DNA from 4 places in the Dorea amylophila genome. Region 1 is predicted to be linked to each of the others. Evidence: predicted binding sites of a transcription regulator. Region 1 holds the regulator's gene; each other region holds the start of a gene.
What was found. Region 1 encodes Rex, which represses fermentation and respiration genes when NADH is low (regulators of the CRP and FNR family bind a similar motif). Its sites were predicted from a motif close to ATTGTTAANTANTTAACAAT; they were not measured.
Positions count from the first base shown of each region.

Region 2: a site for Rex is predicted at 5,615-5,634, ahead of gap (type I glyceraldehyde-3-phosphate dehydrogenase). Genes of this name have one in related genera too.
Region 3: a site for Rex is predicted at 3,088-3,107, ahead of adhE (bifunctional acetaldehyde-CoA/alcohol dehydrogenase). Genes of this name have one in related genera too.
Region 4: a site for Rex is predicted at 6,815-6,834, ahead of OCV72_RS15700 (shikimate dehydrogenase). Genes of this name have one in related genera too.

Region 1 is NZ_JAOQJW010000025.1:40,740-48,966, forward strand. Features, by position in the region: gene ilvA (threonine ammonia-lyase) at 1-287, shown strand, start outside; gene OCV72_RS14210 (beta/alpha barrel domain-containing protein) at 472-1,863, shown strand; gene OCV72_RS14215 (GntR family transcriptional regulator) at 1,877-2,530, shown strand; gene OCV72_RS14220 (NADP-dependent isocitrate dehydrogenase) at 2,570-3,769, shown strand; gene OCV72_RS14225 (ABC-F family ATP-binding cassette domain-containing protein) at 3,870-5,804, opposite strand; gene OCV72_RS14230 (redox-sensing transcriptional repressor Rex) at 5,970-6,611, shown strand; gene OCV72_RS14235 (NAD(P)H-hydrate dehydratase) at 6,706-8,223, shown strand; gene alr (alanine racemase) at 8,226-8,227, shown strand, end outside.
Region 2 is NZ_JAOQJW010000013.1:14,166-22,392, reverse strand. Features, by position in the region: gene OCV72_RS09340 (sensor histidine kinase) at 1-53, opposite strand, end outside; gene OCV72_RS09335 (response regulator transcription factor) at 50-736, opposite strand; gene gpmI (2,3-bisphosphoglycerate-independent phosphoglycerate mutase) at 865-2,403, opposite strand; gene tpiA (triose-phosphate isomerase) at 2,499-3,248, opposite strand; gene OCV72_RS09320 (phosphoglycerate kinase) at 3,268-4,461, opposite strand; gene gap (type I glyceraldehyde-3-phosphate dehydrogenase) at 4,554-5,567, opposite strand; gene OCV72_RS09310 (histidinol-phosphatase HisJ family protein) at 5,718-6,554, opposite strand; gene mnmA (tRNA 2-thiouridine(34) synthase MnmA) at 6,602-7,687, opposite strand; gene nifU (Fe-S cluster assembly scaffold protein NifU) at 7,703-8,146, opposite strand; gene nifS (cysteine desulfurase NifS) at 8,199-8,227, opposite strand, start outside.
Region 3 is NZ_JAOQJW010000015.1:59,884-68,110, forward strand. Features, by position in the region: gene OCV72_RS10575 (NAD(P)-binding protein) at 1-1,241, shown strand, start outside; gene OCV72_RS10580 ([FeFe] hydrogenase, group A) at 1,235-2,971, shown strand; gene adhE (bifunctional acetaldehyde-CoA/alcohol dehydrogenase) at 3,162-5,783, shown strand; gene OCV72_RS10590 (aminoglycoside phosphotransferase family protein) at 6,035-6,790, shown strand; gene OCV72_RS10595 (cell wall hydrolase) at 6,872-8,056, opposite strand.
Region 4 is NZ_JAOQJW010000031.1:24,297-32,523, forward strand. Features, by position in the region: gene OCV72_RS15675 (FAD-dependent oxidoreductase) at 1-1,085, shown strand, start outside; gene OCV72_RS15680 (shikimate dehydrogenase) at 1,179-2,054, shown strand; gene OCV72_RS15685 (MFS transporter) at 2,076-3,362, shown strand; gene OCV72_RS15690 (hypothetical protein) at 3,614-5,047, shown strand; gene aroD (type I 3-dehydroquinate dehydratase) at 5,118-5,879, opposite strand; gene OCV72_RS15700 (shikimate dehydrogenase) at 5,893-6,780, opposite strand; gene spoIVA (stage IV sporulation protein A) at 6,966-8,227, shown strand, end outside.

The sequences.
Region 1 (8,227 bases):
CGTCAATCGTACAGCATGGATTGATACAGCGAGACAGAATCTTCTCTGTATCGGTACTGCTTCCTGACAAACCAGGTGAACTGGTACGTGTTGCATCTACGATTGCCAAAGCAAACGGTAATGTAATCAAACTGGAACACAACCAGTTTGTAAGTACCAACCGAAACGCAGCAGTAGAACTTCGAATCACACTGGAAGCCTTCGGAACCGAACACAAGCATCAGATTATGAAAGCGTTAGAAGACGAAGGCTTAAGTCCTAGAGAAGTCAATGCCAAGCTTTATTAATATGATACCAGAGAACTTTTTCAGCGACTATTCAAAAAATGATTATGGAAATCCCATAATCATTTTTTTTGAATAAATATCCATAATAATACTTGACAACACATGTATCATTGTATACAATTATACATGTTGAATTTAGTACTTTACTACGAAAAATTATTTTTAGAAAGCAGGCGATGAAAGAATGGAAAACAGGAAAGTATACCTGGATAATCATACAAATTTATTGCAACTGGAAGAACACATGTACCCGTTGGTAGATGTAAAGACGCCGAATGTGTTTCGTAATCTGTTCCATTATGATGAGATTCCGAAAATCGCATTCAATGACCGAATTGTTCCGCATTGTATGCCGGATGAAATCTGGATTACAGATACAACATTCCGGGATGGTCAACAGTCACGTGCCCCATACAGTACGGAGCAGATCGTAACATTATATGATTATTTCCATCGTCTGGGTGGTCCAAAAGGAAAGATCAGACAGTGCGAATTCTTTCTTTACAGTAAAAAAGACAGAGATGCTGTATACAAATGTATGGAAAGAGATTATAAATTTCCGGAAGTAACAAGTTGGATCCGCGCAAGCAAGAAAGATTTTCAACTGGTAAAAGAGATTGGAATGAAAGAAACAGGTATTCTAGTGAGCTGTTCGGACTATCATATTTTCTATAAATTAAAAATGACCAGACGTGAGGCAATGGAGCATTATCTGTCTATTGTAAGGGAATGCCTTGAGACAGGAATCAGTCCGAGATGTCATCTGGAAGATATCACCCGTTCCGACATCTACGGATTCGTGATCCCGTTCTGCCTGGAACTGATGAAACTGATGGATGAGTATAAGATTCCGGTTAAGATACGTGTCTGTGATACGATGGGATATGGAGTAAATTATCCGGGAGCAGTAATTCCAAGATCTATTCCGGGAATTATCTATGGTCTGCGTGTACATGCAGGTGTTCCGAGTGAACTGATCGAATTCCACGGACACAATGATTTCTACAAAGCAGTCAGCAACTCTTCAACCGCATGGTTATATGGTGCTTGTGGCGTAAACTGTTCGCTTTTCGGAATCGGGGAACGTACCGGCAATACACCACTGGAAGCGATGGTATTCGAATATGCACAGCTTCGCGGTACACTGGATGGCATGGATACAACAGTCATCACAGAGATGGCAGATTATTATGAAAAAGAGATTGGTTACCGGGTTCCTTCCAGGACACCATTCGTTGGCAAGAACTTTAATGTGACCAGAGCCGGAATCCATGCAGATGGACTCTTGAAAAACGAAGAGATTTATAATGTATTCGATACCGATAAATTCCTGAACCGTCCGCCGCTTGTGGCAATTTCCAATACTTCGGGACTTGCAGGTATTGCCCACTGGATCAATACATATTTTAAGCTTCCGGATGATAAGAAAGTGGATAAGAATTCAGAACTGGTAAACGCAGTAAAAGACTGGGTAGATGAACAGTACGAAGAAGGACGTGTAACCGTTCTTACAGATGATGAGCTGATCGCAGTTATTGATCAGAACTGCAAAAGACTGGGTATAGATTTGATTTAATTGGGGTGTTTTTATGGAAGAATATCAGGACAGATCCTTACGAGGAAGAGTGTTCCGGCATCTGCGGGAAGATATTCTGAATGGGGTATATAAAGATCATGAAGAATTAAGGGAAGTAACAATCGGTGAAGAACTGGGGGTAAGCAGAACACCGGTAAGAGAAGCCTTAAGACAATTGGAGTTAGAAGGACTGGTTACGATCATTCCGAATAAAGGTGCATATGTGACAGCCATTACCAGAAAAGATGTGAAAGATATCTATAAGATACGTTCGCAACTGGAAGGGCTGTGTGCCAACTGGGCAACAAAATATATTACGGACGCGCAGATTGAAGAACTGGAAGAAGTGATTCTTCTGTCAGAATTTCATTTACATAAGAAAGGATCCGGACAGATTGAACAGATGTCAGAAATGGATGGTAAGTTTCATAAGATATTGTATGAGGCATCCAACAGCAGGATCCTGGAACATGTATTGACAGATTTTCACAAGTATGTACAGCTTGCAAGGACGATGTCGATTGAAGCACCGGAGCGTGCCGAAAAGTCAATAGAAGAACACCGAGAAATACTGGAGGCAATCAAGGCAAAAGATGCGGCAAAAGCAGAACAGCTTGCAAACGAACATATATTACATGTGATGGAAAATCTGCATCTGGAAGAATAATGAAAGATGCCGCGAACAGATAGAAAGGAGACAAACATCATGGCAAAAATTAAAATGACAACACCAATCGTAGAGATGGACGGGGACGAAATGACAAGAATCCTCTGGAAGATGATCAAAGAAGACCTTCTGGAGCCATATATTGAACTGAACACAGAATATTATGATCTGGGTCTGGAGCACAGAAATGAGACGAATGATCAGGTGACTATCGATGCAGCCAATGCGACCAAGAAATATAAAGTAGCCGTAAAATGTGCAACCATCACACCAAATGCAGCACGTATGACAGAGTATGATCTGAAAGAAATGTGGAAGAGCCCGAACGGAACGATCCGTGCAATACTGGACGGAACAGTATTCCGTGCACCGATCGTTGTAAAAGGAATTGAGCCATGTGTAAAGAACTGGAAAAAACCAATCACTATTGCAAGACATGCATATGGAGATGTATATAAAAATACAGAGATGAAGATTCCTGGACCTGGAAAAGTAGAACTGGTATACACGGCAGAAGACGGCACAGAGACCAGAGAACTGGTACACAACTATGCAGGACCGGGTGTTGCACAGGGAATGCATAACTTATGCGGATCTATTGAAAGCTTTGCGAGAAGCTGCTTTAATTATGCATTGGATACAAAGCAGGATCTGTGGTTCGCAACAAAAGATACGATCTCTAAGAAGTATGACCATACATTCAAAGATATTTTCCAGGAAATCTTTGACAAAGATTATGCCGAGAAGTTCAAAGAAGCCGGAATTACATATTTCTATACTTTGATCGATGATGCGGTTGCAAGAGTTATGAAATCAGAAGGTGGATATATCTGGGCATGTAAGAACTATGACGGAGATGTAATGAGTGATATGGTTTCTTCCGCATTTGGTTCTCTTGCAATGATGACATCTGTTCTGGTATCACCGGACGGAAATTATGAATATGAGGCAGCTCATGGAACGGTACAACGTCATTATTACAAGCATCTGAAAGGGGAAGAGACTTCTACAAACTCTGTAGCTACAATTTTTGCATGGACAGGTGCTCTCAGAAAACGTGGTGAGATGGATGGAAATTCCGAATTGACAGCGTTCGCAGATAAGCTTGAAAAAGCAACCATCGATACCATTGAAGAAGGTAAGATGACAAAAGACCTGGCATTGATCACGACACTGGAAAATCCAACTGTATTGAACAGCGAGGGATTTATTAAGGCAATTGCCGAGAAATTAAAGTAGATAATATATGACAAAAACACCATACAATGTGAAAATTTCCGAATGAATTTGACGGATCACAGTGTATGGTGTTTTTATGTATGAATGAACAGCGTATAAATTAAGCGTCTTCCGCTAATTCCTCCCATTTCATATATAATTCTTCTAATTCTTCCGCTATGGTGGCTTTTTCTTTTGCCAATTCCTGGCATTTTACAGAGTTGGTGAAGATTTCTTCCTGAACCATCAGGGCATCAATCTCACCGTCGCGGTCTTCCAGTTCACCGATACGTTCTTCCGTTTTTTTAAGCTCATTCTGACGTTTGCGGAGTCTTGCCTGGGCTTCCTTTTGCTCCTGCCAGCTGAGTTTTGACTCGGATACATTCTTGTCTGTACTGTTATCTGAAACGGATGAAGATGTAGAAGCTGCTCCGGCATATGCGGTAGTGAGTTCTTCTTTTTTCTCCAGATAATAGTCATAATTTCCGATATAATTTACAAATGTATGATTGACAAGATCTAGAATCCGTGAAGCGGTCTGATTGATGAAATAACGGTCATGAGAGACATAAAGTACGGTGCCGGTATAATCATTCAAAGCATTCTCAAGGATTTCTTTGGATGCGATGTCCAAATGGTTGGTCGGCTCGTCGAGGATCAGGAAATTTGCTTCAGAGAGCATCAGTTTCGCAAGAGATACACGTCCGCGTTCCCCACCGCTCAAAGAACTGATCTGTTTGAAGACATCATCACCGGTAAAAAGAAATGCTGCAAGCACATTCCGGATTTCCGTATTCGTAAGAGTCGGATAATCATCGGAAATCTCGTCAAAAATTGTTTTCTCCATATGAAGGACATGATGTTCCTGATCGTAGTAGCCGATCTTAACATTGGAGCCAAGTGTATAAGTACCGGAATCGGCAGATACCACACGGTTTAAAATCTTAAGAAGCGTAGTCTTTCCTGTCCCGTTATCACCGATTACTGCAACATGTTCACCTCGTTTGATCTCAAGATTAACGTCTGTAAAAAGCTCCTGTCCGGGGAAAGATTTGCTTAAATGTTCAACAGTCAGGACATCATTGCCGCTTACACAGGATGGTTCCAGTTTCAGATGTATATCTGTATTAACTTCTATCGGTTTTTCGATAGTCTGCATCTTTTCCAACATCTTTTCACGGCTTTCGGCACGTTTGATGGATTTTTCACGGTTGAAAGAACGAAGCTTTTCGATAACTGCCTCCTGATGCTTGATTTCCTGCTGCTGGTTAAGATACTCCTTCAGGCGTATGTCGCGAAGCTGCTGCTTCTTTGCTGCATAGTCACTGTAGTTTCCCATATAAGTACGAAGTTCTCCAAGCTCGATTTCAAGAACTTTCGTGACAACTTTGTTCAAAAAATAACGGTCGTGAGACACGATCAGCACAGCTCCCTGGTAGTTTAGAAGATAGGTTTCAAGCCATGCAATGGAATTCAGATCCAGATGGTTGGTTGGCTCATCAAGAAGCAAAATGTCTGGTTTCGTTAACAGAAGCTTGCCAAGAGATACACGGGTTTTCTGTCCTCCGGAGAGAGTGTCGACCGGTTTGGTGAAATCATTTTCCGTAAATCCAAGTCCTTTTAACACACCGGTAATCTCACTTTCGCAAGAATAGCCATTCTCACGTTCAAAAGTGGCCATAAGGCGATTGTAAGTTTCCAGACGGTCGTTCAGAGCGTCACCGGAGAGATGCTTAAGTTCCATCTCAATCTCGCGGATACGGCGCTCCATAGCGATTATATCGGCCTTTGCGGTGCGGACTTCTTCATAGATCGTATTACCGCTTTGCATCTCCTGATGCTGGGCAAGATAGCCAAGCGTCTTACCTTTTGTCAGAATGACGTTGCCGTCATCCGGGGCTGATTCGCCTACAATCATTTTGAGCAGAGTAGACTTACCGGCACCGTTCGGTCCGACAAGAGCTGCTTTTTCGTGATCTTCTATATGGAAGGATCCATCTCTGACGATGAGGTGTTCACCGAAAGATTTCTGGATCCCGTGACATGCTAATATCATATATTTCCTCCTGCGTTGTGGATAATTGATACATTCGTATTCGTAAAATGCATTTGCACATGCTATTTTATTATAACGGAAATTGTATAAAATTCAACAATAGTTTGACAATAATCTTTCAATTTTATATAATTATTTCAGACTATGATTGGAAGGGTGAATATAGTGGAAGAAAGAGAGATTTCTCGTGCAGTCATTCGTAGATTGCCGAGGTATTACAGATATTTGGGTGAACTGCTGGAAAATGGTGTAGAGCGTATATCTTCGAACGATCTGAGTAAGCGTATGAAGGTGACTGCATCACAGATTCGTCAGGATCTGAATAACTTTGGCGGATTCGGCCAGCAGGGATATGGTTATAACGTAAAGTATTTATATACAGAGATCGGAAAAATTTTAGGATTGGAAGAAGATCATAATATCATTATCATCGGTGCCGGTAATCTTGGACAGGCACTGGCAAATTATGCAGCTTTTGAGAACCGTGGATTTATCCTGAAGGGAATCTTTGATGTAAATCCAAGACTTCAGGGTGTCTCTATCCGAGGCGTACCGATCCGCATGATGGATGACCTGAAAGCATTTGTACAGAACAATAATATTGATATTGCAGTGCTGACGATTCCAAAAGAGAAAGCAATTGAAGTGGCGAATATGCTGGTTGATAACGGAGTGCGTGCAATTTGGAACTTTGCGCACACAGATCTGAATCTTCCAGATAATATTGTTGTCGAGAATGTACATCTGTCAGAAAGCCTGATGCAGCTGTCATACAATATCAGTCGTTACAAAGAGGATCATAAGTAAATTATTATAAAAGAAAAAGGCGTGTAGGAGTAGTCCGGAAGATGGACATATTTTTACACGTTCTTTTGTTGCGGTAAGTATAAAGCAGGACTTGATGGGAGATGATTGGATGCAGCTTTGGGTGAATGCAGCACAGATGAAAGCAGCAGATCAGTATACAATTCAAAAATTAGGGGTTCCTTCCCTGGAATTGATGGAACATGCGGCGCAGGCGTGTGTACAGGTATTAGAAGATGAAAAGGTTGATCTTTCGCATGTCTGTGTTGTCTGTGGTTCGGGTAATAATGGAGGGGACGGTTTCGCAATTGCCCGCATTTTACAAAATAACAGATACTCCGTAGAGACATTTTGTGTGGGAAACCCGGAACATTATACCGAGGAAACACAGGAACAGATGCACCGCTTACAGGAATGCGGCGGGAAGATTACTTATGGAATGCCGCAGGAAGACTCCTATAGTGTGGTCATAGATGCTGTCTTTGGAGTGGGGTTGAGTCGTAAAGTAGAGGGCAGATATCGTCAGGTGATCGAACAGATGAACCGGATGAGGGGAACAAAATTTGCGGTAGATATCCCGTCCGGACTTTCTGCCACAACAGGCTGTATCCTGGGCTGCGCTTTCAAAGCGGACTATACAGTGACATTCCAGTTAAAAAAGATTGGTCTGGAACTGTCACAGGGCAGAACTATGGCCGGCAGGGTTATCGTGCCGGATATCGGCATTTCTACAGATTCTATCTGTGAGGATCAGGAAATAGTCCGGACAGCCGGAAAAGATATCTATCGGAAGATGCTGCCGGACAGACCGGAAGATTCAAATAAAGGCACGTACGGAAGACTCCTCGTGATAGCCGGAAGCAAAGGAATGGCCGGGGCCGCTTATCTGAATGCGCATGCCGCTTACATGACAGGAGCAGGACTGGTGAGAATATACACTTCCTCAGATAATCGGGAAATCTTACAGACACTCCTTCCGGAAGCAATTGTCACAACATATGAGGAATATAATAAAGAAGAACTGTTATCACTTCTTACATGGGCAGATAGCGTATGTATCGGTTCGGGCCTTGGAATGAGCAGGCTTTCCGAAAAAATATTAAAAACTGTGATTGAATATGTAAAAGTACCGTGTCTGATCGATGCAGACGGACTGAATCTTCTTGCAGAAAATAAAAATTATCTGAATCAGATGGCCGAGCGCAGATTTGTGATCACACCGCATATGAAAGAAATGTCAAGACTTACAGGCACTCCTGTAGAGGAACTGAAAGCAGACAGGATCCAGATCCTGAAAGATTTTATTTCAAGATACCGGATTACCTGTGTACTGAAAGATTCGAGAACTCTGATCGCAAGCGAAGAGAAAGGTATACGTATGAACCTTACCGGGAACAGTGCGATGGCAAAAGCCGGATCGGGAGATGTTCTCGCCGGCGTGATCTCCGGATGGATGGTGCAGGAAAAAGAAGCGGAAGATGCTGCAGAATTAGGCACATATATACATGGATTGTCCGGTGACCTTGCAAAATTTGAAAAAGGCGTATATAGTGTAATGGCGAGAGATCTGATAGAATATATCAGTAAAGCATTAATGAAACTGGAGGAAGAATAACAGT
Region 2 (8,227 bases), on a different contig from region 1:
AGGTGCAGCAGACATATCAGAATCTTATCTTTTATATATTCCGAAAATCTCATATGCGGTACCCCATTCCCCGTTTTGTCTCAATGAAATCCGTCACTCCGATGTCAGCCAGTTTTCCTCTGAGTCTTGTAACATTCACACTTAATGTATTGTCATCTATGAAGACTTCATTGTCCCACAGATATTCGATCATATCCAGTCTCGGAACAATCTCACCCTTTTTCTGATATAGAAGGTGCAGGATCTTCAACTCATTTTTCGTAAGATCTGTCTTTTTTCCTTCATGCTCTATGCAGCCTCCCACAACATTTAGGATTACACCTTTATATTCCATGTTCAAGGCATTACCCCTTGATTTCTCTGCATTTTTATCAGTAGTTCTTTTTAGTACTACTCCTATTCTTGCCAGCAGAATCGGTGGATTGAACGGTTTTGTGATATAATCATCTGCCCCTTTCAAGATTCCGGTCAGTTCATCCATGGAATCTGTCCGGCTGGTCAGAAATATGATTGGAATATCTGAATGTTCTTTCAGCTTCGTACAGATGTCAAAGCCGCTTTCCCCCGGAAGATTCCAATCCAGGAGTACCAGATCCGGTGCCGGTATCATGCTGCATATCTGCTCTGCCGTATCTTTAAATTCTTCGATTATCTCTGCTTCATAAAAAGCATTTTCCAGGAGCTGTTTTAATTCCTTTCGGATACCCGGATCATCTTCTACAATAACAATCTTCATGTCGTTCTCCTCATGATGTTCCTTTTATAATTATACTGATAAATACAGAACAGATTGTAGAAAATACGCTTTTGCATTTTCCACAATCTGTTCATTATAGCATATAACATACGTTGAATATGTTTGTATTATTTCACAAGCAGTGATGTTCCAGTCATCTCAGCCGGCTGTTCCATACCCATCAGTTCGATCAGTGTAGGAGCAATATCAGCCAGGCATCCGTCTTCTTTCAACTTGTATGCAGGATCTGCGTTTACAAGGATGAATGGTACAGGATTGGTTGTATGTGCTGTAAATGGCTCTTTTGTCTCTTCATCGATCATGTACTCCGCATTACCGTGATCTGCACAGATGAACATCTGTCCGTCAGCTTCTTTTAATGCTTCGTAAGCCTTTCCTACACACTCGTCAACTGCTTCAATGGCTTTTACAGCAGCTTCGATCACACCAGTATGACCTACCATGTCAGGGTTGGCAAAGTTAATTACGATAACATCATACTTATCAGACTTGATTGCTGCAACGAGCTTATCACATACTTCATATGCACTCATCTCTGGCTTCAAATCATAAGTAGCAACCTTTGGAGATTTTACAAGGATTCTGTCTTCCCCTTCATTCGGTTCCTCTACACCGCCATTGAAGAAGAATGTTACGTGAGCATACTTCTCTGTCTCAGCGATACGTGCCTGTTTCTTGCCGTTCTTTGCAAGGAACTCACCAAATGTATTAGTGATTTCTTCTTTCACAAATGCGACCTGTTTATTTTCGATTGTAGCATCGTATTCTGTAAAGCATACAAATGTTGTCTTGATTCTGTCTCCTCTGTCAAATCCGTCAAAGCTGTCGTCACAGAATGTTCTTGTGAGCTCTCTTGCTCTGTCCGGGCGGAAGTTGAAGAATACTACGGAATCATTTTCTTTGATCGTTGCAACCGGTGCGCCGTCCTTTGTTACTACAAATGGTACTACGAACTCATCCGTTACATCTGCGTCATAAGAAGCCTGGATTCCTTCTGTTGCAGAAGCGGCTGTCTCGCCTTCGCCTGCTGAAAGTGCCTTGTAAGCCTTTTCTACACGATCCCAGCGGTTATCACGATCCATTGCATAATAACGTCCGGAAACGCTCGCAACCTCTCCTACGCCGATTTCTTTCATCTTAGCTTCTAACTGCTCTACATACTCTTTTCCTGAAGCCGGTGGTGTATCACGACCGTCAAGGAAGCAGTGTACGTATACTTTCTCAAGTCCCTGTCTCTTAGCCAGTTCCAGAAGGCCGAAAATATGTCCGATGTGGCTGTGAACACCACCGTCAGATACCAGCCCCATCAGGTGCAGTGCAGAATCATTCTTCTTGGCATTCTCACATGCAGCCAGAAGTGCTTTATTCTCAAAGAATACACCATCTTCAATTGCCTTTGTGATCTTTGTCAGTTCCTGATAAATGATACGTCCGGCACCCATATTCATATGACCAACTTCTGAGTTACCCATCTGTCCGTCCGGAAGTCCTACTGCAAGTCCGCTGGCATTTCCTTTTACACATGGATATTCTGACATCAGTTTATCCATAACAGGTGTTTTTGCCATAGCAATTGCATTACCTTCTGTCTTTTCATTCAGTCCATAACCATCTAAGATCATAAGTACTGTTGGTTTCTTACTCATTTTTAATATCACCTTTCGTCTTAAATATCACTTTTACAGCATAAAACCGCAGGAAGCAGTCAAACGAAAGCCTCCTGCGGCTGATTTTCTAAATCTTATTTGTAGTTTACGATCTTTCCGAAATCAGCTTTCAGAGATGCTCCACCTACAAGTCCGCCGTCGATATCAGCCTGAGCGAATAACTCTGCTGCATTTCCAGCGTTTACAGATCCGCCGTACTGGATACGGATAGCTTCTGCTGTAGCTTCATCATATACTTCAGCGATGCATGCACGAATACCAGCGCAAACTTCTTCAGCCTGCTCTGTAGTAGCTGTCTTACCTGTTCCGATAGCCCAGATTGGCTCGTAAGCGATCACTGCTGTCTTAGCCTGATCAGCTGTTACATTCTGGAATCCAACTTTCACCTGCTGACGGATGAAGTCCATTGTTACACCCTGTTCTCTCTGCTCCAGAGTCTCTCCGCAGCACATGATTGGTGTAATACCATGCTCGAAAGCTTTCAGCATTTTCTTATTTACTGTCTCGTTTGTCTCTGCAAAGTATTCTCTTCTTTCAGAGTGTCCAAGAACAACGTATTTTACTCCTGCATCTGTAAGCATAGCCGGAGAGATTTCTCCTGTATATGCTCCGCTTTCTTCAAAATACATATTCTCAGCACCAACCTGGATATTGGTTCCCTTTACAGCCTCTGCTACAGGGATAATGTCGATTGCAGGTACGCAGAATACTACGTCTACATCTTCATTCGCTACTAATGGTTTTAATTCTTCAACTAAAGCTACTGCTTCACTTGGAGTTTTGTTCATTTTCCAGTTTCCGGCTACGATTTTCTTTCTTGCCATCTTTCCAAATCTCCTTATTCTATTTATCATTAGCTGCTGCTACACCCGGGAGTTCTTTTCCTTCAAGGAATTCAAGAGAAGCTCCACCACCTGTTGAAATGTGTGTCATCTTATCTCCATATCCCAGCTGGTTAACTGCTGCTGCAGAATCTCCTCCGCCGATGATTGTTACAGCGTCTGTGTCTGCAAGTGCTTTTGCAACTGTTTCTGTTCCTTTTGCAAATTTAGGCATCTCGAAACATCCCATTGGTCCGTTCCATACAACTGTCTTAGCATCTTTTACTGCATCGCTGAAGATCTTAGCTGTCTCTGGTCCGATGTCGAGTCCCTCCCATCCTTCCGGGATCTCTCCAGCTTTTACTACCTGAGTATTTGCATCATTAGAGAAATCATCTCCGATAACGTTATCTACAGGAAGAAGAAGTTTTACACCTTTGGCTTTTGCTTTTTCGATCATATCAAGTGCATACTGGCAGTAATCTTCTTCCAGAAGGGATTTTCCGACTGTTCCGCCCTGTGCTTTTGCGAATGTATATGCCATTCCTCCACCGATGATCAGAGTATCTACTTTTTCAAGAAGGTTCTCAATTACAGAAATCTTGCTTGAAACTTTTGCTCCGCCAAGGATTGCTACGAATGGTCTTTCCGGATTGTTGACTGCATTTCCAAGGAAATCAATTTCTTTCTGCATAAGGTATCCAACAACTGCTGTATCTACGTATTTTGTAACTCCTACGTTAGAGCAGTGTGCACGGTGTGCTGTTCCGAATGCATCGTTAACAAATACGTCGCAAAGAGAAGCGAGATCTTTACTGAATGCATCTTCATTCTTTGTCTCTTCTGCTCTGTAACGTGTGTTTTCAAGGAGGATAACATCTCCATCTTTCATCTCAGCTACTGCTGCTTTCGCATTTGGTCCAACAACTTCCGGATCAGCTGCAAATTTTACTTCCTGTCCAAGGAGTTCTGAAAGGCGAACTGCTACAGGAGCAAGAGATAATTCTGGAACCGGCTGTCCCTTTGGCTTTCCAAGATGAGAGCAAAGGATAACCTTTCCGCCATCAGCGATTAATTTTTTGATTGTAGGAAGTGCTGCAACAAGACGATTCTCGTCTGTAATCTTTCCATCGATAAGTGGAACGTTGAAGTCACATCTTACAAGTACTTTTTTCCCTTTTACGTTAATGTCATCTACAGATTTTTTATTAAGCATAGTACTGCCTCCTGGTTATATATTTTATAACTGCAAAAAGGGTCCGGCCCAATAAGACCGGACCCTTTGTGAGTCTTAATTCATGCTCTAAATTATGCTAATTCAGAGAAGTATTTGATTGTTCTTACCATCTGGCTAGTGTATGAGTTCTCATTGTCATACCAAGAAACAACCTGAACTTCTGTAGTTCCGTTTTCCAGTGGAAGTACCATTGTCTGAGTAGCATCGAATAATGAACCATATCTCATTCCAACGATATCGCTAGATACGATTTCATCTGTGTTGTATCCGAAGGACTCTGTAGAAGCTGCTTTCATAGCTGCGTTGATTTCATCAACTGTTACATGTCCTTTTACAACTGCTGTAAGGATTGTTGTAGATCCTGTAGGTGTTGGTACACGCTGAGCAGATCCGATTAACTTTCCGTTCAGTTCTGGGATAACAAGTCCGATTGCTTTTGCAGCACCTGTGCTGTTAGGTACGATGTTAACTGCAGCTGCACGAGATCTTCTGAGGTCACCTTTTCTCTGTGGTCCGTCAAGAGTCATCTGATCTCCTGTGTAAGCGTGAATTGTGCACATGATACCAGACTCGATTGGTGCAAGATCGTTAAGAGCTTTTGCCATTGGAGCCAGGCAGTTTGTTGTACAAGAAGCTGCAGAAATTACTGTATCTTCTGGTTTCAGTGTTTCGTGGTTTACGTTATATACGATAGTTGGCAGGTCGTTTCCAGCTGGTGCGGAAATAACAACTTTTCTTGCTCCTGCTTTGATATGAGCAGATGCTTTTTCTTTAGATGTATAGAATCCTGTACACTCCAGAACTACGTCTACACCGATCTCTCCCCAAGGAAGTTCTTCAGCGTTAGCTTTAGCATAGATTTTGATTTCTTTTCCATCAACGATGATAGAATCATCTGTTGCTTTTACAGTATCAGCTAAAGCGTATTTTCCCTGTGAAGAATCATATTTTAACAGGTGTGCAAGCATCTTAGGAGATGTTAAGTCGTTGATTGCTACAACTTCATATCCTTCTGCTCCGAACATCTGTCTGAATGCAAGACGTCCAATACGTCCAAATCCATTAATCGCTACTTTTACTGCCATGATTAATTCCTCCTAAAGTTTGTTTATTAACTACTTATGCAGTCTACATTGTGAAATCTTTCTCAAGCCCTTTAGAAGCTCTATCAAGACCTCTCAACTGCTAATAATTGTACTTTATCTGATACAAAATTTCAAGAGGTTTTCCTATTTTTATATAAGTTGCTTAAAAACAGGCTTTTGTTCAAAAAATTCTGTATAATATTTAAAGCCGCAGGACTTCAAAATTTCTTCTGCCTTTGCAAAATCATACGCAATATGCTCCGGTTTATGTGCATCGGCTCCAATCGTAATGATCTCACCGCCAAGCTCACGATAACGCTTCAATACATCCGGATGTGGATGTGCGAACGGAAGGCCATACTTCAATCCGGCCGAATTCACTTCCAGACCCTTTTCCTTCTCAATCAATAGTTTCAAAATCTCGTCTATAATATCCTCATAATCTGTATACGAATATTCTTTTTCCCTTGATTTTCCATATCTTACAACATAATCCAGATGACCAAGTGTCTGAAAGCAATCCGAAGTTCTCACATTTTCCAGCGTTGTCTCCATCATCAGACGGTACGCCTCTTTGTCAGTACGGTCTGTAAAAAGCTTTTCTGCCGCAGGATCAGTATATAATATGTTCCCTTCCACATCTTTCTTATACGGAACATTGTGAACCGATCCAATCACGAAATCAAACGGATATTTCTTCGTCAGTTCTTCATAATAATCTTTCAGATATGTCCTAAGTCCCAGTTCTATTCCAATCCTGATATTCAGTTTTCCTGCATATTCTTCCTGAAGTTTCTGCATTTCCACAAAATAAGCATCCACATCAAAGATACCTTCTTCTCCCCATTCCAGATCATCCTTGTCAAAATGATCCGTAAAGCAAATGGTTTTCAACCCTTTTCTGACTGCCTCATCCGCCATATCGCATGGACAGGCTTCGGAATCCGTTGAAAACCATGTGTGCATATGCATATCCGCCTGTATCATAACTTATTCCTCTTTATTTTGTATTTTATCAATATTCTTTATGTTTCCTACTTATCCGCAATGATCGTTCCGCCGCCAAGTACGTATTCTCCGTCATATAATACAACAGCCTGTCCCGGTGTGATCGCTCTCTGCGGCTCTTCAAATGTACAGAGGATCTCATCTTCTCCCGTCTTTTCAACGGTACACCATGCACCTCTGTGATTATAACGAATCTTCGCCCACACTCTTTTCGGCTCTGTCAGATCTTCTACTGTCATGAAATTCACCTGATCTGCGCGCACATAACGGGACATAGATTCCTCATTTGATCCCACTACAACTTCATTGGTTTCCGGGCGGATCTCCAATACGAACACCGGATGTCCGAGAGACAGTCCCAGACCTTTTCTCTGTCCCACCGTATAATGAATGATTCCTTTATGTTTTCCGACAACCGTTCCATCCGAAAGCACGAAATTGCCCGGCGTAATCTTTGCATCTGAATTTTCTTCGATATAAGACGCATAATCTCCATCTGACACAAAGCATATATCCTGACTGTCCGGCTTATGTGCAACAAGAAGGCCTATTTCATCTGCCATTGCGCGGATCTGATCTTTTGTATATTCTCCAACCGGCATCAGTGTCTTCGAAAGCTGATCCTGTGTAAGGTTATAAAGTGCATATGTCTGATCTTTTGCCGCAGTCGCAGAATTACGGATTGCATATCTTCCATTCGACAGCTTCTCTACCCTAGCATAATGTCCCGTTGCTATATACTCCGCACCAATATCAAGGCTTCGCTTTAACAATGATTCCCATTTCACATATCGGTTACAGGCGATACACGGGTTCGGCGTTCTGCCATGCAGATAGTCATCGATAAAATAATCGATCACATTTTCTTTAAATTCTTTCTTAAAATTCATGACATAATACGGGATTTCAAGTGCTGCAGCCACTCTTCTTGCATCATCCACCGCGCTCAGACCACAACAGCCGCCATGTTCTTCCATCGCGGCTTCTTCTTCATCCTGCCAGATCTGCATCGTAACTCCTATTACGTCATATCCCTGATTTTTTAAAAGCCAGGCTGCCACGGAGGAGTCAACCCCTCCGGACATCCCGACTACAACTTTTTTCTTTTCCATATAAAGTTCTCCGGCTTAGTATTCTTCCTCTTCTGCCTCTTCACCTTCGTGAATATCAGACTTCGGTTTCTCGAGTCCTTCAATCTTAATATCATGCTTCTCTGCGTAGTCCCATAAAGCTGCGTGGATTGCTTCCTCCGCAAGCAGTGAGCAGTGTACTTTTACCGGCGGAAGTCCGTCAAGCGCTTCCATAACTGCTTTATTTGTAACTTCCATTGCTTCCTGGATCGTCTTTCCTTTTACCATCTCTGTTGCCATACTGCTGGTTGCAACAGCTGCGCCACATCCGAACGTTTTAAATTTTACGTCACGGATGATCTGATTGTCGTCGATATCAAGGTAAATTCTCATGATATCTCCACATTTTGCATTTCCTACGGTTCCAACGCCACTGGCATTTTCAATTTCTCCTACATTTCTTGGATGTTCAAAATGATCCATTACTTTTTCTGAATACATATCTCAATTACTCCTTTTATATCTTTTATCTGAATTTTTATTCCTGTCTCTGTTATTTCTGTTTTTTGATAAAGTCTTCAT
Region 3 (8,227 bases), on a different contig from region 1:
TTAATATTCGTGGATTAAAACGTGTAGCAGCAGATTTTGCGGGAGAAGTTGATCCTCCGCAGTGTGCACCGGATACAGGAAAAAAGATTGCAATCCTTGGTGGAGGACCTGGTGGTTTGAGTGCAGCTTATTATCTGCAGTTAATGGGACATCAGACAACTGTATATGAGATGCTTCCGAAATTAGGAGGAATGCTTCGTTATGGTATTCCGAACTACAGACTTCCGAAAGACAGACTTGACGATGATATCCGTGCGATACTGAAGACAGGTGTACAGGTGAAAAATGGTCTGAAGATCGGTCAGGATATTACAATCCAGCAATTGAGACAGGAATACGATGTTGTTCTGATTACAATCGGGGCAAGTACAGATAAAAAATTAGGATTGGAAAATGAAGATGCAGACGGAATCCTATCAGCTGTACAGTTCCTGCGTAACGTAGGGAAGAATCAGATTATGGATTTGACAGGAAAAGAGGTTGCTGTTATCGGTGGAGGTAACGTATCCATGGATGCAGTCCGTACAGCAAAACGTCTGGGTGCCAAGAAAGTAAGTATCGTTTACAGACGAAGGGTTGCGGATATGACTGCACTTCCGGGAGAAATAGACGGAGCAGTTGCAGAAGGTATTGAATTACAGACATTGAAAGCACCGTCATCCATTGATGTAGATGAGAATCATCATGTAAAAGGAATCTATGTGACCCCTCAGATGGTGAGCTCGATCAGAGACGGAAGAGCAAGCATCAAACCTACAGGTGAAGAAGATATTTACATACCATGCGATGTATTAATCGTAGCAATCGGACAGAATATCGAAACACATCACTTTGAACAGGCTGGTATTCCGGTTGAACGTGGGAAAATTGTTACCAAAAGCACGGGCGCATTCGAGAACCTTCCGGGTGTATTTGCCGGAGGAGACTGTGCAAGCGGACCGGCTTCAGTTATTAAGGCAATTGCAGCTGCAAAAGTCGTAGCAGCTAATATTGATGAGTATCTTGGATATCATCATGAGATTTCCTGCGATGTTGAAATTCCGGAAGCGCATCTGGATGATCGTACACCTTGTGGAAGAGTAAATCTTACAGAAAGAGAAGCGTGTGAAAGAGTCTGCGATTTTGAGGCAGTGGAAAATTGTATGACAGAAAAAGAAGCGAAACAGGAAGCAGGAAGATGTCTTCGCTGTGATCACTTCGGATACGGTATATTTAAGGGAGGCAGAGAGACATTATGGTAAATCTTACAATAGATGGAAGAGAGATAACGGTAAAAGAGAATACCACGATCATGGAAGCTGCATCCCAGAATGGAATTCCAATTCCGAAACTTTGTTATTTAAAAGGAATCAATGAAATTGCGGCCTGTCGTGTCTGTGTAGTGGAATTAGAAGGAAAAGAGAAACTTATCACCTCATGCAATAATGTCGCAAAAGAAGGTATGGTCATTCATACGAACAGTCCGAAAGTCAGAAGACACAGAAGAACAACGGTAGAGCTGATCCTTTCGCAGCATGACTGTGAATGTGTTACCTGTTCCAGAAGTGGAAACTGTAGTCTTCAGACGGTTGCAAATGACCTGAATATTATAGATATTCCGTTTAAAATGGAGATTGAAAGACAGCCATGGAATAAAGAATTCCCATTGATCAGGGATTCTTCCAAGTGTATAAAATGCATGCGCTGTGTACAGGTTTGTGAAAAAGTACAGGGACTTGGTGTATGGGATGTGGAAGGAACAGGATCAAGAACTACGATCAATGTGGCTGGTCACAGGACAATAGAAGAAGCTGACTGCGCATTATGCGGACAGTGTATTACACATTGTCCGGTTGGTGCGTTAAGAGTAAGAGATGATACAGAAGATATATGGGATGCAATTGCAGATCCGGACAAGATTGTAGTTGCACAGGTAGCTCCGGCTGTCAGAACAGCATGGGGTGAGGAATTTGGACTTTCTGATGATGAAGCAACAGTTGGAAAGATCCTTGACGCTTTGAAGAGAATGGGAGTCGACTATGCTTTTGACACCACATTTTCGGCTGACTTGACAATTATGGAAGAAGGGACGGAATTTTTGCACAGATTTACTGCAGGGGAATTGAAAGAGCGTCCGATGTTTACTTCCTGTTGCCCGGGATGGCTTAGATTTATCAAATCACAGTATCCACATCTGGTGAGACAGCTTTCAACGGCGAAATCACCGCAGCAGATGTTCGGAGCTGTGATGAAGACTTACTTTGCAGAGAAGCTCGGAGTATCTCCGCAGAGGATTTACACAGTATCAGTAATGCCATGTGTGGCAAAAAAAGAAGAAAAGGAGATGGAACTGTTCTATCAGGAATATGAAGGACATGATGTTGATACGGTTATTACGACGAGAGAACTGACAAAGATGATCAAATCAGCGCATATCAGTCCGGATACACTGTCAGATATAGAAAGTGACCGGCCGATGCAGGATGGAACAGGAGCAGGTGTAATTTTTGGTGCAACAGGAGGTGTCATGGAGGCAGCTCTTCGTACGGCATACTATCTACTTAAGAGTGAGAATCCGCCGGAAGATGCATTTAAAGCGGTAAGAAGTACAGGATTCAATGAGAATGAGGGAATCCAGGAGGCGGATTTCCAGATTGACAATGTAACTGTCAGAACGGCTGCAGTTAGTGGTCTAGGCAATGCACGGGCACTTCTGGACCGTATTAACAAAGGGGAAGTACATTACGACTTCGTAGAAGTCATGGCTTGTCCCGGAGGATGTGTAGGCGGCGGTGGACAGCCGATTCATGATGGAAGGGAGATGGCATACGAAAGAGGACGTAAACTCTATCATCTGGATGAGAATGCAAAACGCAGATTTTCGCATGAAAATCATGATGTACAAAAAATGTATGAAGAATATTTTGTAAAACCAAATTCGCCGAAATCACACATGCTGTTACATACTGAGCACAATTTGGAACGTTTTTAAATATCAATGTGTACAGAAGAAGCTGCCTGTGGCAGCTTCTTTGTGTATAGTGAAAGAGGTGGTAAAAGCAACCTGTTAAAGAATTATCAAATATGTGAAAAAAATATCAAAAACATATTGACAAAGAATTAACAAATGGTTATACTAAAACCATCGAAAACAAACAAAAACTCACAGGAGGATAATCAACATGGCGACAAAGAAAAAAGAGAATGTAGTACCAGAGATTATTGACAACGTAGAAGCTCTCGAAGCTAAGATGAAAGCAATGAGAGAAGCTCAGAAAAAATTTGCTACCTATACACAGGAACAGGTAGACAAGATCTTTTTTGAAGCAGCAATGGCAGCAAATAAGATGCGTATCCCACTTGCTAAGATGGCAGTAGAGGAGACAGGACGTGGACTTGTAGAAGACAAGATCATCAAAAATCATTACGCAGCAGAGTATATTTATAATAAGTATAAAAATGACAAGACATGTGGTGTGATTGAAGAAGACAAAGCATACGGAATTAAAAAGATTGCAGAACCAGTTGGTCTGGTAGCAGCCGTTATCCCAACTACAAACCCTACATCAACAGCAATCTTTAAGACACTGATCTGTTTGAAAACAAGAAATGCAATCATCATCAGTCCACATCCGGCAGCAAAGGCATGTACAATTGCGGCAGCGAAAGTTGTTCTTGATGCAGCAGTAAAAGCCGGAGCACCGGAAGGAATCATCGGATGGATCGATGTTCCGTCATTAGAGCTGACAACAACAGTTATGAAAGATGCTGATGAGATCCTTGCAACAGGTGGTCCTGGAATGGTTAAATCTGCATATTCTTCAGGAAAACCGGCACTTGGTGTTGGACCTGGTAACACACCTGTTATCATTGATGATTCCGCAGATATTAAGATGGCAGTTAACTCCATCATCCATTCTAAGACATTTGACAATGGTATGATCTGTGCTTCTGAACAGTCAGTAACTGTACTGGACAGCATCTATGATGAAGTTAAGAAAGAATTTGCATACCGTGGATGCTACTTCCTTAAGAAGGGAGAAGAACTTGATAAAGTCCGCAAGACAATTATCATTAACGGTGCGTTAAATAATAAGATTCCTGGAAAATCAGCATATGAGATTGCAAAATTAGCCGGTGTAGATGTACCGAAAGCTACAAAGATCCTGATCGGAGAAGTAGAATCTGTTGATATTTCAGAAGAATTTGCACATGAGAAATTATCTCCTGTACTGGCTATGTACAGAGCTAAGACATTTGATGAGGCTCTTGCAAAAGCTGAGCAGCTTGTTGCAGATGGTGGATACGGACATACATCATCACTTTACATCCACCCATCACAGACAGAAAAGATTGAGAAACATCAGCAGGCTATGAAGACTTGCCGTATCCTGATCAATACACCTTCATCACAGGGTGGTATCGGAGACCTTTACAACTTCGGACTTGCTCCATCTCTTACACTTGGATGTGGTTCTTGGGGAGGAAACTCTGTATCTGAGAACGTAGGTGTGAAACACCTGATCAATATCAAGACAGTTGCAGAGAGGAGAGAAAACATGCTGTGGTTTAGAACACCTGAGAAAGTATACTTTAAGAAAGGCTGCATGCCTGTAGCATTAGATGAACTCGGAACTGTAATGCATAAGAAGAAAGCGTTCATCGTAACAGACAGTTTCCTGTACAAGAATGGTTATGTAAAACCGATCGAAGATAAATTAGATCAGATGGGAATCCAGCATACATGCTTCTTTGAAGTTGCTCCAGACCCAACTCTGCAGTGCGCTAGAAGAGGTGTAGAACAGATCAGAGCATTTGAGCCAGATACGATCATCGCTCTTGGTGGTGGATCCGCAATGGATGCCGGAAAGATTATGTGGTTAATGTATGAGCATCCGGAAGCAAAATTCGAAGATATGGCTATGGACTTCATGGATATCCGTAAGAGAGTATACACATTCCCTAAGATGGGAGAAAAAGCTTACTTTATAGCTATCCCAACATCTTCAGGAACAGGTTCAGAAGTAACTCCATTCGCAATCATCACAGATGCTGATACAGGAGTAAAATGGCCTATCACAGACTACGAATTAATGCCAAACATGGCTATCGTAGATGTTGACAATGCAATGACAGCACCTAAGGGACTGACAAGTGCATCTGGTATCGACGTAATGACACATGCAATCGAAGCATATGTATCTATCATGGCTACAGACTTTACAGATGGTCTTGCTATGAAGGCAGTAAAAGCAGTATTTGATTACTTACCATCTGCATATGAGAATGGTGCTAATGATCCAATCGCAAGAGAGAAGATGGCTAACGCTTCATGCATGGCTGGTATGGCATTCGCAAATGCATTCCTTGGACTGAACCACTCTATGGCTCACAAACTTGGTGCATTCCATCACCTGCCACACGGTATTGCTAACGCTGTAATCCTGACAGATGTAATGCGTTACAATGCTGCAGAAGTACCTACAAGAATGGGAACATTCTCTCAGTATCAGTATCCACATGCACTTGCAAGATACGCAGAATTAGGACGTTTTGCAGGATGCAAAGGTAAGACAGATGAAGAAGTATTTGAGAACTTCATCGCTAAACTGGAAGAACTCAAAGAGAAGATTGGCATTAAGAAGACAATCAAAGATTACGGTGTAGATGAGAAATACTTCCTGGATACATTGGATGATATGACAGAGCAGGCATTCAACGACCAGTGTACAGGAGCTAACCCAAGATATCCTCTTATGAGTGAGATGAAAGAAATCTACCTGAAATGCTATTATGGAAAATAAAAAGGCGTAAATATAATATCCATGAGTTTTTGTTTGTAGATTGGATAATGTATTGAGCATAGGAAAAGTGCAGCGTTTGACGTTGCACTTTTTCTTATGTCAAAATATTGATAAAAAAATAACAATAAATATGCAGGGTGAAAAATAGTGAAAAAAATATCAAAAACTATTTAAAAATCTGACAATAAGGTATATAATACAGATAACAAGAAGGAAAAGGGCAAAAGATTCAATAAAAAGGAGGAATCTGTATGAAGCTCGAAAAGAAGAATTTGATCGTAGAGAGACCTTACAAATCAGTTTATAAGACCGAGGAGGGTGTTGTTAAAATATTTGTAACAGATCATCCAAAGTCAGCAGTATTTAATGAAGCATTGAATACTGTGAAAGTTGAAGAAACAGGATTGGATATTCCGAAACTAAAAGAGGTAACTCAGATTAATGGGGAATGGGCGCTGGTCATTGAGAACCGGGAAGGAAAAACTTTGGAAGAAATGATGAAAATTGACCGTGCCAATCTTGAAAAATATATGTCAGATTTTGTAGATCTTCAGCTGAAAGTACAGAGTAAAACGGCAGAAACATTACCGAAATTAAAAGATAAACTCGCAAATAAGATAAGAAATCTGAAAGTTTTGGATGCAACAGAGCGTTATGAACTTTTGACTAGATTGGAATCTATGCCGAGACATACAAAATTGTGTCATGGTGATTTTAATCCAAGTAACGTAATTGTTGAAAAGAACGGAAAGATGACTGTGATTGACTGGGCACATGCTTCACAGGGAAATGCAAGCGCAGATGCGGCAATGACATATTTGCTGTTTGCATTACACGATCAGGAGAGTGCAGATCTTTATCTTAAGTTATTCTGTAAGAAAAGCGATACCGCAAGACAGTATGTAGAACAATGGCTTCCAATTGTTGCTGCCGCAGAACTTGAGAAAGATATCCGGCTGGAAAAAGATTTTCTGATGAAATGGATCGATGTTATGGAGTATGAATAAATCGTACAAAAAATAAGCCTCCGAACGAGGCTTATTTTTTATTTCATAATATACATAAGAGACAAAATCAACTGCTAAAAATCAGAAAAATACATTTCCACCAATATTTATACCAGATACGCCGGTAGATGCTGAGCGGAACTGTAAACAGTTTATAACTGCAGAATGTCTTGCGCCGCCAAGTGCTGCCTGGGCAACAGAATAAGCAGTTGAGGAAGCACCTTTGCTGAGAACACGGTTCAATGAACCGTTCCAGGTTGGGGCAAACTGACCGGACTGGTAAATGACTGCGCGCAAATTGTTCGGATATGCCGGACTTGCCACACGGTTCATTATAACAGTTGCAACGGCTAACATTCCGTCATAACCGCCTGCTTCACACTGGAGAATTGCCGCTAACAGGGCAACATCTGTGGTTGAAGCCGGAGTTGAATTACCATTATTAACAGTTGGAGAATTAGTGTTGGTATTGGTGTTGGTAGTGTTGTTCTTATTTGTGTTATTTGTATTTGTTGATGCTGTCTGATTATTTTTATTCGCGTTATTCGTATTGGTATTAGTGTTGCTTGTCTCAGTATTTTTTGCGTCATCTGCCTTTACAGATCCTGAGACTTCATCGTTCTGTGCAAGCTTTAATGCTTCCTCAGCAGCTTTGGCACGGTCTAATTGTGCCTGATAATCTGCCAGTTCCCCGGAAGTAGATGAAATTTTTGAATTTAATTCATCACGCTTGCTGGTTAATGTCTCCTGAAGGCCGGAAAGCTTGCTTTGCTGCTGTTCCAGGTCATTCTGTTTCTGTTCTACATTACTGCGAACCTGCTGTAATTCTTCCAGCATCTTTCGATCATACTGACTAATAGTGGCAACATATTCAGCCTTGTTCAGGAAATCTCCCATACTTTCTGAAGTAAGAAGAATCTGAACCAGAGATGCGCCGCCGCCTTCATACATGAATTTGATTCGGTCTTTCATCGAATCATACTGCGCTTCTTCATCAAGCTGCGCAGAAGCGAGATCCAGCTTGGATTTTTCAACCTTAGCAGATAAATCCTCAATCTGGCTTGAAGTATTGTCCAGTTCCTCACTTAAGGAAGATAACTGGCTATTCAAATCATTTAACTCACCTTTTAAACCAGAGGTGGTACTTTCCAATTCATCTGTGGAAGGTGCCGAATATACTGGAGTATTAACAGAAGCAATTGTTACGGTACAGATGGTAATTGCCAAAGCCGATCTTAATGCTCGTTTCTTTTTCATACTTATCATAAACATATCCTTTCCCTTTTTGCGAATGCGTATCTATTATACTACAAAACATAAGATAAAGCAAATTTTTGACCGGAAACATAAGAAGAGACAGAAGTTTTTTGTTTCTTTCGACAGATTAAAGGTATTTAAAACTTTATATAAACAAATCCGGAAAAGGTTTACACAGAG
Region 4 (8,227 bases), on a different contig from region 1:
ACACAGAGCCACAGTTCGCAGAACAGATGGTAAAACTTGGAAAAGCTGATCTGGTAGCGTTTGGACGCCAGTCACTGGCAGATCCTCATACTCCTGAAAAAGCACAGGAAGAGAGACTGGAAGATATGACACCTTGTATCGCATGTCTGCAGGGATGTGTCGCTAACATGTATGCCGGAAAACCTTTGTGTTGTCTAGTAAACCCTGTACTTGGCCGTGAGGCAGAAGGACTTCCGAAAGCAGAAAAGGCAAAGAAAGTATATGTCATCGGTGGCGGAGTAGCAGGTATGTGTGCCGCATTCACAGCTAAGAGACGCGGACATGACGTGACATTATTTGAAGCTACAGATAAACTTGGTGGAAACATGAGACTTGCAGCTTATCCGCCGGGAAAAGGTGACATCACAGGTATGATCAGAAGCTATATCGTAAAATGCGAAAAAGCCGGTGTAAATATCAAGATGAACACAAAAGTAACAGCACAGATGTTAAAAGAAGATACACCGGATGCAGTTATCCTTGCAACCGGATCTGAGACATTAGTCCTTCCGTTTATCAAAGGTATCCACAACCCTGATATCGTATATGGTGTGGATTGTCTGGAAGGAACACGTCCGGTAGGACATAAAGTCTTAGTTGTAGGCGGCGGTATGGTAGGTGCCGAGACAGCAGATTTCCTTGCTGAACAGGGACATGAAGTATCTGTTATCGAGATGAGAGATGCCATTGGACCGGATGTGATCCACGAGCACCGTATCTTCCTTATGGAAGCATTTGAAAAATACGGAATTGAACAGATTACAAGTGCCGCAGTATCTGAAATCTTCTCAGACGGCGTAAGCTATAAGAATGCCGCAGATAAATCTGATGAGACAATTTACGAGGCAAGAGGATTCGACACAGTTGTTCTTTCTATGGGATTCAGCTCCCGTTATACACACCGCGATGGTCAGAATGTTGTATATGACTTCGCCGATGAATTAAAGGACATTGTTCCGGAAGTTTATGTAGTAGGTGATGCAGTAAGAGCACGTCGTGCATTGGATGCTACAAAAGAAGCTTACGATGTGGCATTAAAACTTTAATAATTGAATTTAGAAATGATAAGAATGTGTATGTGACAGCCCGCAGCATACGGGCTGTTATGAAAATAAGAGAAAACCAGGAGGGTTAAGATCATGGAAAAAAGAATTTCCGGACATACAGGCTTAATGGCGTTATTTGGAACACCGGTCGGACATTCAGGATCTCCTGCAATGTACAACTTCAGCTTCCAGCATGATGGATTGGATTATGCGTATATGGCATTTGATGTAACAGAAGAGGAAATGCCGAAAGTATTCGAGTCTATCCGTTTATTAAATATGCGTGGTGGTAACTTTACTATGCCATGCAAGAACATCGCTGCACAGCTGGTGGACAAACTATCACCTGCAGCTGAGATCATCGGAGCCTGCAATGTATTCGTTAACGATGATGGAGTAATCACAGGACACATTACAGATGGTGTCGGATTCGTTAAGAATCTGGAACTCAACGGAGCACCTGTAAAAGACAAAAAGGTTGTTGTCCTTGGAGCAGGCGGAGCTGCTACAGCAATTCAGGTTCAGTTAGCACTGGATGGAGCAAAAGAAGTAAATATCTTCAATATCAAAGATAAATTCTTTGAAAGAGCAGAAGGAACAAAAGCTAAATTAGCAGAGAAGTGTCCGGAGTGTGTAGTTACCGTAGATGACCTTGATGACAAGGCTAAACTGGAAGAAGCAATCAAAGCATGTGACATTCTTGTAAATGCTACAATTATGGGAATGAAACCACATCAGGATGTGACACTGGTTGACAAATCGTTATTCCGTAAAGATCTGGTTGTTGCAGATACTGTATACAGCCCGGAAAAAACAAAAATGATCCTGGAAGCAGAAGAAGCAGGATGCAAGGCAATCGGCGGAGTGGGAATGCTTCAGCAGCAGGGAGCAGTAAACTATGGACTGTTCGTTGGAAAAGAAATGCCGCTTGCCGAGTATCAGGAATTCCAGAAAGCACAGGCAAAATAAAAGACAAAGGAGAATGAGGGAATGAAAGCAAAGAAATATTTATGGTCTATCATCTGCGTATATTTTTGCTATCTGACACATGGAATTCAGGCAATTATATTAAGCCAGAATAATGTGAATTTCGCAAAACAGTGGGGATTCAATATGTCAGATCCGCAGTCTGCAGCATATGCAGCAGGACTTGCAGCAGTAAGTACAGCAGTTGCATGGACTGGATTTGGTAAATTCATAAGCGTATGGATTGGTGGAGAAATCTCTGACCGTGTCGGACGTAAGAAACTGATGATCGGTGGAGCAGCATTATATATTATCTGCTTCCTTGGATTCTTATTTACTAAGAGTGCACTGGTTGCTTCTGTATGCGGTTTTGCATCTGGAGTTGCAACTTCAGGATTCTGGGATGCTTCAGGATACCCTGCAGTACAGGAAGCTTATCCGGCAGCACCTGGATCAGCGCTTGTAGGAATCAAATTCTTTGTTTCACTGTCAGGTATGGTATATCCACTTCTGGTAGTACATAATGCAAACAGTGGAAACTGGAAATTAAATGTTATGATTCCGGTAGTTATGTCTATTATCTGTTTAGTACTTGCAATTATTGCACCATTCGTATATGATGATCAGAAGAAGGCATCGGAAGGAAATGATGGAAAATCAAAAAATGCAGTACAGGCAGAAATTGATGCAGCGAAAGCAGCTATGCTTACAAAACCGAGCAAATTTGTAGTATTTCTGGTAATGTTTTATGCATTCCTCTGCATGGCAATCATGTATGGTGCTCAGCAGTATACGAAAGCGTTCGGATTATCTGTATGTGGATTGTCTGAGATGCAGGCAGCAGGTATGACATCTATCTATACAATCGGTTCTATCTGTGCAGTACTTTTCTGGGCATTCATGATGGCTAAATTAAAATGGAGCCCGCTGAAAGTTGTCTTGATTGATTCTATCTGTACTGCAGTAGCACTTGCAGGTGTTCTGTTTATTCATCAGGTAGCAATTATCTACATTGCAATTGCAATGTTAGGATTCTTTGCAGCAGGTGGTGCTCTTCAGACTGGTCTTGCAGTGGTTCAGTTATTCAACCCGGGACCAAAGGGAAGAAACACCGGTATCTATTACACATTTATGGGTGCAGCAAGCTACCTGATCCCGGTAGTGGCAGCACAGCTTACAAAAGCATCGGGTGAGGCAAATGCAGTATACAGCCTCATGATCATGTTATTGGTATTTGCAATTCTTGCTATTTTAAGTTCCCTCTACTTAGTAGCGCAGCACAAGAAAATCTTCGGAAAGAGTGCATTGTAAAAAATGTAATGAAGGACAAAAAGGGACTGTTGTTCCGGATGGCAGCGGATAGACAGTCCCTTCCTTTTAACATAGGATTGTTAAAAAAAAGACATTCATAGAAAACATTAAAAAATTGGAGGATAATACGTGTCATTCTATAGAAAACATCTATGGAATGACCGGTGTTATATCATAATAGCTAGCTGATGCTGAAGCATACGAAGAATATTTGTATGAAAAAATCATAAGACGAAGGAGGACACTCAAAGATGAGTCCGAAAAGAGCAAAAAGAGCCAATGAACTTCCCTTTATTCCTCTTGGTCCATTTCAATGGAGAATTCCGGGAATCCATTACAGAGTAGAATATGTGGAATTTTTTCAGGGTCTGATCCTTGGCGCAACAGCTTTAAGTTCTATTCCGTATCTGACAGATAATCTTGGACTTCCATATGAACTTGCATGGAGCTGTGTCATCATTGAAGTATTTATGTATATGCTTCATGGATGGTTAGGGGATCCGGTAGTTCCGGGATGGATTACTCCGACACTGCCATTTACCCTGGCGTATTTAAATGGGTTCGAAAAGGGACCAGACAGAATACAGGCAATGATCGCGTTGCAGCTTCTGGTCGCATTTGTATTTATATTTATGGGAATTACGAAACTGGCAGACAAATTTGTAAATGGTGTGCCAAATTCAATTAAAGGTGGTATCCTGATCGCTGCACCGATTACGGTATTGCAGGGACAATTATCGGATGGAAGCCAGCTTATGACTGCACCGGTAGCAACACTCGCCGGTACATTATTGCTCGCATTTTTAAGCTTTTCACCATTCTGCGAAAAGAACAGAAGTAAATATAAAATATTAGATATCATGGCAAAATACGGCAATTTGTTCCCGTATCTGATTGCTATGGTAGCAGGGGTTGCTCTTGGAGAGTTATCAAAACCTGTATTAGAACTTGGAACAGTCATCAGAATTCCTGATTTCAGTAATATATTCCATACAGTCAGTATCTTTGCGGTAGGTTTCCCTCCGCTTTCAAAGTTCATCAGTGCCATACCTCTGGCCTTGATCTGCTATGTACTGGCATTTGGAGATTTTGTTACATCAAAGACTCTGGTAGAGGAAGCACAGGAGAGCAGAAGCGATGAATATATTGACTTTAACTCGAGCAGATCAAATCTGATCAGTGGACTGAGAAACCTGATCCTTGCGATTTTCGCACCATTCCCGCCACTGGCAGGACCGCTTTGGGTTGGAATGACCGTATCGGTAGCAATGCGCTATAAAGAAGGAAAGAAAGCAATGAAATCATTGATCGGTGGAATGAGTTCTTTCCGTATGGCGACATTTATCAGTGTTATTCTGGTACCGATCGTATCTTTCATGAAACCAATCATGGGAGTCGGATCGGCAATCACATTATTGTTCCAGGCTTATGTCTGTGCCAGAATAGGTATGGAATACTGTCAGTCTAACACAGATAAGAGTATTGCAGGTGTTATGGCAGCGGTATTGGCATTCAAAGGATCCGGATGGGCATTGCTTGTCGGTTTTGTAATGAACCTGTTACTTTCAAATATGGATTTCCAGAAGAAAAAACTGGGAGCGCTTACAACGGAAGAACTGGATCAGGTAGAAGCGAAAAGAAACGAAGAAGTGCAGAGGCTTCTTGCCCAGAAAAATCAGGAATAAAAATAATAAAATAAACATAAAATGAGGGCCTGTGGGAATATCCATGGGCCCTCTCTTTGCTTGAATTTTTTTACAGTGCATCGTGCACAATCTGAAGTGCCTGATGTAATGCTTCTGCTCCAATCTGTCCGGGTGCAGAAGCCTGTGCGCCGGAACCAAATGTCAGACAGGATCCAAATATCTCACAGGCAATACGGCTGATACTTCCAAGCCCTGCCATGGACATCGTGATGATCGGCCTGTCGGCATAGTCGGATGCCATCTCTTCAGTTGCGGAAAGAAGAGTCAGGACATCTTTTTTCGTCTGCGGCATAACAGCCATCTTAGGGATATCGGCTCCCATATCCTGCATTTTGCGAAGACGGTATAGAAGATCAGATTTGGCAGGTGTTTTGTCAAAATCATGGTTAGAGGCAATGACCTTTGCACCGGAAGCGTGAATTGTATCAATCATCTCCCGTACAATGTCATCTCCTGTAAAGATCTCTACGTCAATAATATCAGCATTGCCGGTTGCTGCAACTGCTTTGTTAAGTTCGGCATATTTTTCTGTGGACATTGGATGTACGCCGCCCTCTTTGTCTGTACGGAATGTACAGAGAAGAGGAGTATCACCCATTACATTACGAAGTTCTTTTACGAGTTCTGTGACTTTTGCAATATCTTCGACATCTTCATACCAGTCCATACGCCATTCCATCAGATCCATATGCATATCAAGATATGTACGGGTAAGGGAAAGGATGTCCTCTTTTGTCTTACCGACATTAGGAATGCAGATTGCCGGAATTCCGTTTCCAAGTTCCAGATTTCTTACTTTTACAGTGTTCATAGAAAACTTCTCCTTAATCTTCATAAACGTAGGAAATTCCCAGTTTTTCTTTCATATATTCGCTGTCCACACGTTTGCCGAGAATCAGTTCGATAGCGGCAATTGCCTGGAAGAGCATCATGCCCTGACCATTCATTGTTTTACATCCTGCATGTCGTGCCATTTTGAGCATTGTTGTTTCGTGTGGTGCGTAGACAACATCCGTTACGATAAGATCAGGGCGGAAGAAAGAAGGATCAGGAATATAGGTAATTCCTTCGAGCGGTTTCATTCCAACACCTGTGGCATTTGTGAAAAGATAAGATGAATGCATCTCTTCTTTTAATTTGTCCAGATCTTCCAGTGGGTAGAATGTTGCTTTACAATTGGTGTTTTCGTTGATTTTCTTTACCGTATCGAGTGCATTCTGTTTGAATTTGTCATCTCTTGCGAAGATAGACATCTCAGCAACACCATCCAGTGCAGCCTGGATCTCAACAGCAGTAGCAGCTCCGCCGGAACCTACAATTGTTACTTTCTTTCCGGTAGGGTCAATGTCATTGTCCTTTAAAGACTGTACATAACCGATACCGTCTGTGATGTGTCCGACCAGGTAGCCGTCTTTATTGACGATGGTATTTACCGCACCACAGAGTTTGGCAGCTGGAGAGATTTCATCCAGATACTGATGTACGATTGTCTTATTTGGCATAGAAACATTGGCACCACGGAGCTTCAGTGCACGTAAGCCCTTGATTGCATCTTCAAGTTCAGGTGCATCTACTTCAAATGCGAGATTTACGATATCAACACCCAGCTTTTCGTAAGCTGCATTATGTGTTGCAGGTGACTGCGAGTGGCGGATTGGATAAGCCAGAAGACCGATTAATTCGGTGTGTCCGGTAATCTGATGTCTTTCCATAATAATAATCTCCTTTTTGTAATAAAACTTTATCTTTGCTTATATTTTAACAAATTATAGATGCATAAACAAATGCTAAACAGATACGGAAATGATAGAAAATGACTATTGATCTGCAGTGCAAGTTCTATAAAGAGCGAAGAAGTGCATATACTTTAACAGCACAACGGGAAGGAGCAGGGAAAGTGGACACAGAACAGTTATATAAAGATATAAAAGCAAGAACGCACGGAGAAATCTATATCGGTGTTGTAGGACCGGTAAGAACGGGGAAATCGACATTTATTAAGCGTTTTATGGATGTAATGGTATTGCCGAGAATGGAAGATGAACATATGAAAGAGCAGACAAGAGACGAACTTCCGCAGTCTGCCGCAGGCAAAACGATTATGACAACAGAACCAAAATTTGTACCGAAAGATGCGGCAGTAATACATCTGAACCGGGACGTTGAAGTGAAGGTTCGTCTGATAGACTGTGTCGGATATTTGGTGAAGGGTGCTTCGGGATACGAGGAGGCCGGGCATGAACGTATGGTAAAAACCCCGTGGTACCAGGAAGAAATACCATTTACCAAAGCGGCAGTGACAGGTACCCAGAAAGTGATACGTGAGCATGCAACGATAGGAATCGTGGTCACAACAGACGGAACGATCACAGATATCCCGTCAGATAATTATGAAGATGCGGAGGAACGTACGATAAGGGAACTTCAGTCGATCCGGAAACCGTTCGTGGTATTGGTAAATTCAAAAAAACCGCATGGACAGGAAGCTAAAGAAAAGGTTAAAAAGCTGGAAGATACCTATCAGGTCAGAGCGATGACTGTAAATTGTGAACAGGTAAAAGAAGAAGATATTTACCAGATTCTGGAGGCCGTTTTGTATGAATTTCCGGTATCGGAGGTACAGTTTTATATACCGAAATGGGTGGAAATGCTTCCGGTTACGCATAAGATCAAACAGGATCTGCTGGAACATATACAAGAAATTCTTGGAAATCTTGAAGAAATTAAGGATGCGGTATCTTTGACCGGGAGGCCGGACAGTTCTTACATAAAAGACTGGTATGTAGAACAGATACAGATGGATACAGGCTGTGTTATCATTCGGATCCATATGTATGAAAAGTATTATTATGAAATGTTGAGCGAGATGACGGGAACTACAATTTCAGGTCAGTATGACCTGATAAAGACGCTGAAGAAGCTTTCAATGTTAAAGAATGAATATGAAAATGTAGAAGATGCATTTACAGCAGTCCGGATGAAAGGGTATGGAGTAGTCAGTCCGACAAAAGAAGAGATTATTCTGGATGAACCGGAGATCATCAGACAGGGAAATAAATATGGGGTGAAAATTCATTCGCAGGCGCCTTCCATTCATTTGATCCGTGCAAATATAGAGACGGAGATAGCCCCGATTGTTGGAAATGAGCAGCAGGCGGA